Regions from separate parts of the Synechococcus sp. BMK-MC-1 genome, predicted to be linked through region 2. Evidence: predicted binding sites of a transcription regulator. Region 2 holds the regulator's gene; the other holds the start of a gene.

Region 1 (5,096 bases), 290 kb from region 2:
CCCATGCCGCCACCGGCCGGTGCTGCTTCCTTCTTCTCAGGAAGATCCGCCACGATGCACTCGGTGGTGAGCACCATGCCGGCAATGGATGCCGCGTTCTGCAGACCGGAACGGGTCACCTTGGCGGGATCGACGATGCCGGCAGCGAGCATGTCGACATAGTCGCCATTGGCAGCGTTGTAGCCCTCGTTGAAGGACTTGGCCTTCACGTTTTCGGCCACAACAGCACCGTTGACTCCGGCGTTCTCTGCGATGCGCATCAGAGGAGCGGTCAGAGCCGCGGCCACGATGTTGGCACCGATCAGTTCCTCACCGCTGAGCGTGGAGGCAGCCCACTGCTCAAGGGCGGGGGCCAGATGAGCCAGGGTGGTGCCGCCACCGGGGACGATGCCCTCCTCAACCGCAGCCTTGGTGGCATTGATGGCGTCCTCGAGACGAAGCTTCTTGTCCTTCATCTCGGTTTCGGTGGCTGCACCCACCTTCACCACAGCGACACCGCCGGCCAGCTTGGCCAGACGCTCCTGCAGTTTCTCTTTGTCATAGGTGGACTCGGTTTCGTCCATCTGCTTCTTGATCTGCTCGCAGCGCGCCTGCACAGCCACCTCATTGCCCTCGGCAACGATCGTGGTGGTGTCCTTGTTGATCGTCACGCGGCGGGCGGTGCCCAGCATTTCGATCTTGGCGTTTTCGAGCTTGAGGCCGGCGTCCTCAGTGATCAGCTGACCGTTGGTCAGCACAGCCATGTCTTCGAGCATGGCCTTGCGGCGATCGCCGAAGCCAGGGGCCTTCACGGCCGCCACGTTCAGCACACCGCGCAGACGGTTCACCACCAGGGTTGCCAGAGCTTCTTTCTCGATGTCCTCAGCGATGATCAGCAGAGGCTTGCCGGTGCGGGCAATCTGCTCCAGCACAGGAACGAGATCCTGCACCAGGCCGATTTTCTTGTCGGTGAGCAGGATGTAGGGCTCATCCAGCACCGCTTCCATCCGCTCGGTGTCGGTGGCGAAGTAAGGGGAGATGTAGCCCTTGTCGAAACGCATGCCTTCGGTGACCTCCAGTTCGGTGGTCATCGACTTGCCCTCTTCCAGGGAGATCACGCCTTCCTTGCCGACCTTGTCCATGGCGTCGGCGATCATCCGACCCACTTCCTCGTCGTTGCCGGCGGAGATGGTTCCCACCTGAGCGATGGCGTTGCTGTCGCTGATCGGGTTGGCCTTGTCCTTGATTTCAGCAACAAGGAAATCCGAAGCCTTGTCGATGCCCTTCTTGAGGGTGATGGCATTGGCGCCAGCAGCCACGTTGCGCAGACCCGCCTTCACCATGGCGTGGGCCAGAACAGTGGCGGTTGTGGTGCCGTCACCGGCGGCATCGTTGGTTTTGGAAGCAGCCTGACGAATCAGGGCAACACCCGTGTTCTCAATGTGATCCTCGAGCTCGATCTCTTTGGCGATGGTGACACCGTCATTGATGATCTGCGGGGCGCCGAACTTCTTTTCCAGCACCACGTTGCGACCCTTGGGGCCGAGGGTGACGGCAACGGATTCCGCAAGGATGTCGATGCCTTTCTCGAGAGCGCGGCGGGCGTTCTCGTTGTAAATGATGCGCTTAGCCATGGGAGGCGATGGTTCGTAGGGACTAGAAGATGGTCAGCCGAAGCTGTGCTGTCTCAGTTGACGACAGCCAGGATGTCCTTCTCGGACAGGAGCACGTACTCGTCACTGCCGAGCTTGATATCGGTTCCGGCGTACTTGCTGTAGAGAACCTTGTCGCCTACGCCGACTTCAGGAGCCTGACGGGAGCCGTCTTCGTTGGCTTTGCCGGGGCCGACCTGAACCACCTCACCCACCTGGGGCTTTTCCTTGGCGGTGTCGGGAAGAAGGATGCCGCCAGCGGTCTTTTCCTCGGATTCGGAAACCTTGACGAACACGCGATCGCCGAGGGGCTTGACGGTGGAGACGCTGAGAGAAACAGCTGCCATGGGGACTTGCAGGAGCAGGGACAGGGCGCCGAAGCGCGACAGCGACCCGAGCTGGCACTCAAGGTCACCGACTGCCAACTTATGTGCGCTCATCACCCATCGACCATGGATTCGGCGTGCGGGTGACCGAACCCTTTGGCCCCGCTCAAGGCGGTGGTATCGTTGCGCCGCTCGAGAAGGGTGCGCACGTCGCGTCCCTCACACACCTCCTTTCCTATGGCCGCTGCTGCTCCCGCCTCCGCCGGTACCAAGGGCGTTGTTCGCCAAGTTATTGGCCCGGTTCTGGACGTGGAATTTCCAGCCGGCAAGCTGCCCAAGATTCTCAATGCGCTCCGGATCGAGGGAACTAACACGGCGGGACAGCCGGTAGCCCTCACCGCAGAAGTGCAGCAGCTGCTGGGTGACCATCGCGTTCGTGCCGTGGCCATGAGTGGCACTGACGGCCTCGTCCGCGGCATGGAAGCGCTCGATACAGGCGCTCCGATCAGCGTTCCCGTGGGTGAAGCAACCCTCGGCCGAATCTTCAACGTTCTCGGCGAGCCCGTCGACGAACAGGGCCCTGTGAACGCTTCGGCAACGGCACCCATTCACCGTTCAGCCCCCAAACTCACCGAACTGGAAACCAAGCCCAAGGTTTTCGAAACCGGTATCAAGGTGATCGACCTTCTCGCCCCCTATCGCCAAGGCGGAAAAGTCGGCCTCTTCGGAGGTGCCGGTGTGGGCAAAACCGTTCTGATTCAGGAACTCATCAACAACATCGCCAAGGAGCACGGTGGCGTGTCCGTGTTCGGTGGCGTGGGTGAGCGCACCCGCGAAGGCAACGACCTCTACGAGGAGTTCAAGGATTCCGGCGTGATCAATGCCGAAGACCTCTCCAAGTCGAAGGTGGCCCTTTGCTACGGCCAGATGAATGAGCCCCCCGGCGCCCGCATGCGCGTGGGTCTCTCCGCTCTCACCATGGCTGAGCACTTCCGTGATGTGAACAAGCAGGACGTGCTCCTGTTCGTCGACAACATCTTCCGCTTCGTGCAGGCCGGCTCTGAGGTGTCCGCTCTCCTGGGCCGCATGCCGTCCGCCGTGGGTTACCAGCCCACCCTGGGCACCGACGTGGGTGAGCTTCAGGAGCGCATCACGTCCACTCTGGAAGGGTCCATCACCTCCATTCAGGCCGTTTACGTTCCCGCTGACGACCTCACTGACCCGGCTCCTGCGACCACCTTTGCTCACCTCGACGCCACCACCGTGCTGAGCCGCGGCCTGGCCTCCAAGGGCATCTATCCCGCTGTGGATCCCCTGGACTCCACCAGCACCATGCTCCAGCCCGCCGTTGTGGGTGAGGAGCACTACAAAACAGCGCGTGCCGTGCAGTCCACACTGCAGCGCTACAAGGAGCTTCAAGACATCATCGCCATTCTTGGTCTTGATGAACTCTCTGAAGACGACCGTCGCACCGTGGATCGCGCCCGCAAGATCGAGAAATTCCTCTCCCAGCCCTTCTTCGTGGCTGAGATCTTCACCGGAATGCCTGGTGTGTACGTGAAGCTGGAAGAAACCATCGCCGGATTCAACCAGATCCTCGCTGGTGAGCTCGACCACCTCCCCGAACAGGCCTTTTACCTCGTCGGCAACATCGACCAGGTCAAGGCCAAGGCCGAGAAGATCGCGGCAGAAGCCAAGTGAAGCTTCCGGGGACCGCCGTTCAACGCCGGTCCCCACCATCACGATTTAGCTCCAACGCCCCGACCCCAAGTCCTCCCCTTCCATGTCCCTCACCCTCCGCGTGCTGGCACCCGACCAGAGTGTGTTCGACGGTTCAGCTGACGAGGTGATTCTTCCAAGCACCACTGGTCAGCTTGGAATTCTCCCCGGCCACGTGTCCTTGCTCGCAGCGCTGGATGTGGGTGTCCTGCGTGTTCGTGCCGATGGCGGCTGGAAGTCCATCGCGCTGATGGGCGGTTTTGCGGAAGTGGATGCTGACGATGTCACCGTGTTGGTGAATTCTGCTGAGCTCGGCAGTTCCATTGACGCCTCCAGTGCCGAATCGGATCTTCAGGCTGCAAGGAACGAAGTCTCCAAAATGGAAGGCCAGCCTGCATCAGCCGACAAAGTGAAAGCTCAACAATCCCTCGATCGTGCCCGCGCACGCGTGCAGGCGGCTAAGAATCAGGATTGATTGTTCAAAATCAACGGAGATTTCATCCAGTCCGGGGTTTTCTACCCCGGCTTTTTCATGTCTGAACGATCGAACAAAAAAAACGACCTGCAGTGACTGCAGGTCGCGATCGAACCATGGACCCTTGGTGTGCGCGCGATTCAGGCGGTACCGCAGAAGGTGACGTCGGGGAACTTGAGCTTGGCATCCTCAAGGCTCTTGCCCTTGCCTTCCTCTTGCCAGTAATTGATCACTTCAGTGGCTTTGTTGAGCACTTCAACACGCTCGTTATCGGTGATCCAGGACTTTCCTTCCAACTCACTCTTGAGCGTTTCCCAGGCATCTTCACGAGGCCAGAAGAAGTAGGCAGTCAAAGGGCTTGGACCACCGCCGACGATTTGATCCACGGCCAGAGCCACGTTGTCAGGGAGCCAAAGGATCTTCAGGAGAAAACGTCCTTCGTCCGCTTTGGGTGTGTAGCCGGAAGGAACACCGTCGGCGTCGATGGTGGCAGAGGCCAAGGCAGCACTACCGCCGCGCATGACAGGGCGACCTTCCTTCGGCTCCTGCTGCTGATCGGCATCGGTGGTTTGCGGTGCCTGATCAGCTGCTGCTGCCTCGGTGGCGACCTCCTGGTCGACGGCAGCGCCTTCGGAAACCGTCATGGTGTCAGCGCTCAAGGATTAAGGACAAACAACTAACCTAACAGCCGCCTTAACCCTTCATCACCTGAGCTTGCCAAGCGATCCCCACCAACTCCTGTTGTTCGATATCGACGGCGTGATTCGGGACGTGGCCGGAAGCTACCGCCGTGCCTTGCAGGCAACGGTTGAGCACTACAGCAACTGGCGACCAAGTCCGTCGCAGATCGATGATCTCAAGGGAGAAGGGCGATGGAACAACGATTGGGATGCAAGCCTCGAGCTGTTGAAACGGCATGGATCGCCCCTGCCGGAACGCAATGCT
Region 2 (5,096 bases):
AGATCGGGCGAGCTGAATATGGTGCTGTCACCGATGCCGAGGCGCTGGAAGCCCTGCAGCTGGTGAGTCGGCTGGAAGGGATTATTCCTGCTCTGGAAACGGCCCATGCCTTCGCCTGGCTGGAAACGCTTTGCCCCACACTCCCCGCAGGAACGGAAGTGGTTCTCAATTGTTCAGGTCGAGGCGACAAGGATGTCAACACCGTGGCAGAGCGTCTCGGAGATGCCCTCTGATTGACGGATGCATCTGCCTCTGGCGCTCATTCCGGTGTTGCTTCTGCTGGCCGGGATGCTGCTCAGCCGAGTGGATGTCTGCATGGTGTCCTCAGTGGTGGGATGCTTGCGAGGGGAGTGGCGCAAGGCCCAGATCGTGCTGGTCATCACCACAGCCATCGCTGTGGTTCTGCTGGTTTTCACTGCATTGGGCGAACTACAGCCCCCACAACTTCCTCTGTACTGGTGGGTTCCAGCAGGTGGACTGCTCTTTGGCTTTGCGTCAGCGCGCAATCAGGGTTGTTTTTTAGGGTCCAGTCTTCAACTCACGCGTGGCGACTGCAGGGCCTGGCTGACGGCCCTGGGTTGGATTTTGGGATTCTGCTTGAGTGGGTTTGTCCAGCCTGTGGAGGCTTTGCAGGCTTCGCCGCTGCGGATTGCCACGGTGACCGCGTTGCTGATTGTGCTGGCGCTCTGGTCTCTGCGGATGCCCCTGTCTCCTCCTCCGCAGCGTCTTCGACGCGGGCCGATCGCTCCTGATCAGATGACACGGTCCATTTGGGTTGCCAGCCCGCGGACAGTCGCGACCTCTGAACTGTTTGGCATTGTGTTGCTGTTGGGGATGGCTTTAGAGGCCTGGATCCGGGACCGCTTCCACTGGAGGCCTGCCTCATGGTGTGACCTGCCGCGCCTGGGCTGGGGGATCCTGATGGCGATGGGATCCGTGCTTGCGCTCGGGGGAAATGACAGCCAGTTGTTTCGCTATTTACCGGGCGGATCACCCCACGCCTGGTTGGCACTTCCAGCGATGATGCTGGGGATCTGGCTGTCGCTGATCAGCTCAAGAGATGGTTGAGGTGTTTCGCAACACATTGAACGGCAGCACGTGCCGTGGCGTAAGCCATGCGCATTGGGCCCACAAGAGCCACTTGCCCCACACCTCCTTGTCCATCCCGATAACTCGATTGGATCACAGAACAGTCGCTCAGAGCCGTATGGGGATGCTCTCCGCCGATCCAAACCCAGTCATCATGACCGGGACCGCTGGGGATGAAGGCGGCGGGGTTGCAATCCATCAGATCGAGGAGCGGGGCCACCTTGGTGCTGTCGCTGAACTCCGGTTGTGCCACCAGTCTGGACACGCCATGAACGTGAGCGCTCTGATCACTTGGGCTGATGAATCGACCTTCTTCGTTGTGAAGGGCTTCCCTCAGTGCCTGTCCACAGGTTTGCAGCTGCTGCGGTAACGACTCCCAGCTGATCTGTCCGGACTGATGCAGTTGATCATCAGTCCAGCGCTCAAGGGCCGCCACCTGATGGACACTGCCATGAGGCAAACGCAGATTGAGGTGATGGGTTTGGCTGGAATCAGCCACCAGCATCACCAAAAGCCTTTCATCCGTGGGGACCAGGCGAATCGCGTGCAGCCGTTGCTCTGACGGTTGCGGCAGGGTGATCAAGCTCATCAACCCTGTGAAATCGGTTAAGCGCCGTGTCAGCTGCTGCAGGAGATCATCGAGTGCAGCCCAGCGCAAGCTCAGTTGGGTGAGTTCCTGCTCAAGGTGGTGAACTGCGGCTCCAGGCTTGGGCAGCAAGCAGTCCACGTAGTGGCGGTACCCCCTTGGACTGGGAATTCGACCGGCGGATGGATGGGGCTGCACCAGCAGGCCTTTTTGCTCCAGAGCTCCCATCGCCGAACGCACCGTGGCTGAGCTCGCCTGAAGCCCGAAACGCTGAACGAGGGTTTTGCTGCCTACCGGTTCAATCGTGTCCACGTAGTGATGGACCGTGGCCTGCAGCACTTCCTGTTGGCGTCGGGGCAGGAGCTCCACAGCAGCTAATGAGATGCAGCGATCGTACGAATGATTCCTTGGATTCGAGCGTGACCGTCACGAAGCCGACGGTTGGTTCAGGCAGGGATGGCGCTCAGTAGCGCGGCACGGAGGAATCCACGGCCAGGCTCCAGGCATCAATGCCACCCTCGAGATTCCAAACCTCCTGCGCGGGATTGCGTTCCAGCAGCCAGCATCCGAAGTTCCAGCTGCGCACCCCTGCATGGCAAAGCACAACCACGGCTTGGGATGCGGGCAGCCGCTGGTCGATGGCATCCATCCATTGCGCCGCCTCACTTAACGGCAGATGCTCCACTGGGTAGGGAAAGGCAGCGATTGTCAGTTCTCTGTGTTCACGAACATCGACCAGGGTCAACGCAGGCTCCTTCTTCAGCCAGGCCGCCAGCTCCGCGGCGGTCAGGGGTTGAGGCGTGCGTTGGTTCATGGCATCAGTCTGGCTCTGGGCTGGCCATGCATCCTGGATGCATGAAGATGACCATGATGTCCTTCACCGCTTGTTCATGAAGGGGCGTTCGTTCCTGCTAGCTCTGGTCGCATCGGCCATGGTGCTCCTCACCCTGGCCCTCGGGGTGTGGTGGGCAATGGCCAGACAGAGCCCGCTACGGATTGTGGATCGCCCGTTGGAGCTCACCCGAGCGGCGCGATTCATGCCCCGCGATGCTGAGCTCACCTTCAATTGGCTGGTGGATCCGTCGCGCATCCCGGCCTATGCCCGAGCTGTTGCCCCGGTGCGTCAGCGAGAGGCCGTGAGTGAAAGCACCCGCCAGCTCCGTGATGGCGCGTTCGCTCTGGCAGGCCTGAATTTCAACGACGAACTGCGGGACTGGATCGGCCCGCAGGTGAGTTTGGCCGTGTTGGATGACAGCACCGCCAACGCCGGTGATCCGGGCGCTTTGGGGTGGGTTCTGGCTCTGTCCAGTCAGGACGACGACGGGGCGAGACGTTTCCTGCAGCGGTTCTGGCAGACCCGCAGCCTGGCCGGGACTGATTTGCAGATCACCCGCTATCGGGGCATGGGTGTGATTAGTGGTCGAGGTGCCTTGTTGGGGCGCGACCCCCAGCCGATCGCCACGGCACTGATCGATGATGACCTTCTGCTCCTGGCTTCAGGCCGTGGGGTACTGGAGCAGGCCCTCGATGTGTCGCAGTTGGAGAGTTTGCAGCTCCAAGGCGATGAAGGTCTTGCCAATGATTTGAGATCTCTCGGTTCTGGGGTGGCGTTTCTCACAGCCAGTCCAGCTGCCATGCAGCGTTGGCTTGGCGTCCCCGCCGTGATCGCCAACCGTGGTGACCTCACCGGTTTGGTCGCTGGCCTCGCAACCCAGGGCACGGATCTCGACCTGAAGGCGCTGGTTCGTTTTCGAGACGAGGTGATACCTGCGGCCGATGAACGTTCTGATGCTGAGGCTCTCCTTGCCGGTGCCGGGGGGGACGCTCACGCGCTTGCCCTGTTGTCGGCGCCCCAGGCATTGATCAATCCCGACAGCCAGAATCCTTTGGCGCAGTGGATTGCTCCAGCGTTGCGGCGAGCGCTGGAGTCCAGCACGGCAGAAGGGGCAGCGGCTGTGGCTGCTCTCGATTCCGGCCCGCTGCTCTTCCAAGAGGGTGAGGCGGGTTGGCTTCTGGGCAGCCGTGCGGATGCACCATCGCCGGATGCGGTGAGCCGCCAGCTCGAGCAAGGCGGCCTCGTGGGATCCACCCTGGATGCCGATGGCCAATCGCTTCAGGTTTGGACACGGCTGGTGCGTCAACGACGCCATGGTGAGGAGTCGCTGACGGCTGATCTTGCTGTGGCGTTAGAGCATGTTTCTGGCTTCAACTGGTGGGGGCAAACCCTGGAGGGACTGCGTCAACGTCGCAGTGGCAGCGATCCAAGCGCTCTGAAGCAGCATCTGCAGGAGTTGCGCAGCCTTGTCAAGGCACCGATCACGCAGCAGCTCGCCCTGTCCGCCGATCCAAGTCGGGATGGCCTTGCTCAGTGGCGTCCCTGGATTCTGCTTCAGGGCCTGGGTGGACGAGCGCTGAGTCCTGCGGTGCAGAGCCTCACGCTGGCTGCAGCACCAGACTCAGCATCAAGTCAGAGTGGTGAGTCGAGCAGCCTGCGTCTGCATGCCCGCCTCCGATTCGGTTGATCTCTTTCTGTTCCGTCATGGCATTGCTGCTGAACGGGACCATGGGCAGGACCATCCGGATCGCCCCCTGACGCTGCGCGGAGTGCAGCGCACCTTGGCTGTCGCCAACCGCCTTCGGGCTTTGGGTTATCGAGCCGACCAAATTCTCTGCAGTCCTTACAGGCGTGCCGCAGAAACCGCCGATCTGGCCGTACAGGCGGGTTTGGCTTCGCAGGCAAGGATCGAGTCGACCCTCGCCCCTGGACGCGATCCCAGGCCTTTGCTGCGATCACTCCACGGCCGATGCCTTCTGGTCGGCCATGAACCCGATCTCAGCGCGCTCGCCGCTGCACTGATCGGGGCGGCACCTGGCAGCCTGCGATTGCGCAAAGCAGGCTTTTGCCATCTCCGTTGGGATGCGCTTCTTGACGAGCCTTTCGGACGTGCTGAGCTGCAGGCGCTGCTCAAGCCTCGACTCCTGATCCCGAGCTCCGATTAGGTTGCCTCTGAGTTGAAGGCGATTGGTGAGTCCAACCGAGGGGGGAGAAATCCGTCATGAGCGCACCGGTTTGGTGTTCCGCCCTGGGTTGGAAGGGGTTCCTGCAACCCAGTCGTCAATCTGCGACATCGACGGGCAGAAGGGATTGCTGTCCTATCGCGGCTATCCCGTTGATGTGCTCGCGTCCCACTGCAGTTTCCTGGAAACCACCTACCTACTGATCTGGGGTGAACTCCCCAATCCACAGCAGCTGAGAGATTTCGAGCAGGAGGTGCAGATGCACCGACGGGTGAGCTTCCGCGTTCGCGACATGATGAAGTGTTTTCCATCGGATGGTCATCCGATGGATGCTCTGCAGTCGAGTGCGGCCTCGCTCGGGTTGTTTTACTCCCGGCGCGCCATCGATGATCCCCAGTACATC

Evidence for each region. The regulator HrcA, encoded in region 2, represses chaperone genes, less so after heat shock. The targets are predictions, from matches to a motif close to TTAGCACTCNNNNNNNNNGAGTGCTAA.
Region 1: groES (co-chaperone GroES) is a predicted target of HrcA. The motif match lies at 2,030-2,056, and genes of this name have one in related genera.

The regions. Positions count from the first base shown of each region.
Region 1 covers NZ_CP047939.1:2,059,352-2,064,447, forward strand. Annotated here, with positions in the region: gene SynBMKMC1_RS11720 (MscL family protein) at 1-13, opposite strand, end outside; gene groL (chaperonin GroEL) at 1-1,613, opposite strand, end outside; gene groES (co-chaperone GroES) at 1,667-1,978, opposite strand; gene atpD (F0F1 ATP synthase subunit beta) at 2,195-3,658, shown strand; gene atpC (ATP synthase F1 subunit epsilon) at 3,741-4,151, shown strand; gene SynBMKMC1_RS11745 (30S ribosomal protein PSRP-3) at 4,292-4,795, opposite strand; gene SynBMKMC1_RS11750 (TIGR01548 family HAD-type hydrolase) at 4,866-5,096, shown strand, end outside.
Region 2 covers NZ_CP047939.1:2,352,095-2,357,190, reverse strand. Annotated here, with positions in the region: gene trpB (tryptophan synthase subunit beta) at 1-233, shown strand, start outside; gene SynBMKMC1_RS13270 (YeeE/YedE thiosulfate transporter family protein) at 241-1,068, shown strand; gene hrcA (heat-inducible transcriptional repressor HrcA) at 1,049-2,044, opposite strand; gene SynBMKMC1_RS13260 (rhodanese-like domain-containing protein) at 2,139-2,489, opposite strand; gene SynBMKMC1_RS13255 (DUF3352 domain-containing protein) at 2,488-4,197, shown strand; gene sixA (phosphohistidine phosphatase SixA) at 4,175-4,675, shown strand; gene SynBMKMC1_RS13245 (citrate synthase) at 4,701-5,096, shown strand, end outside.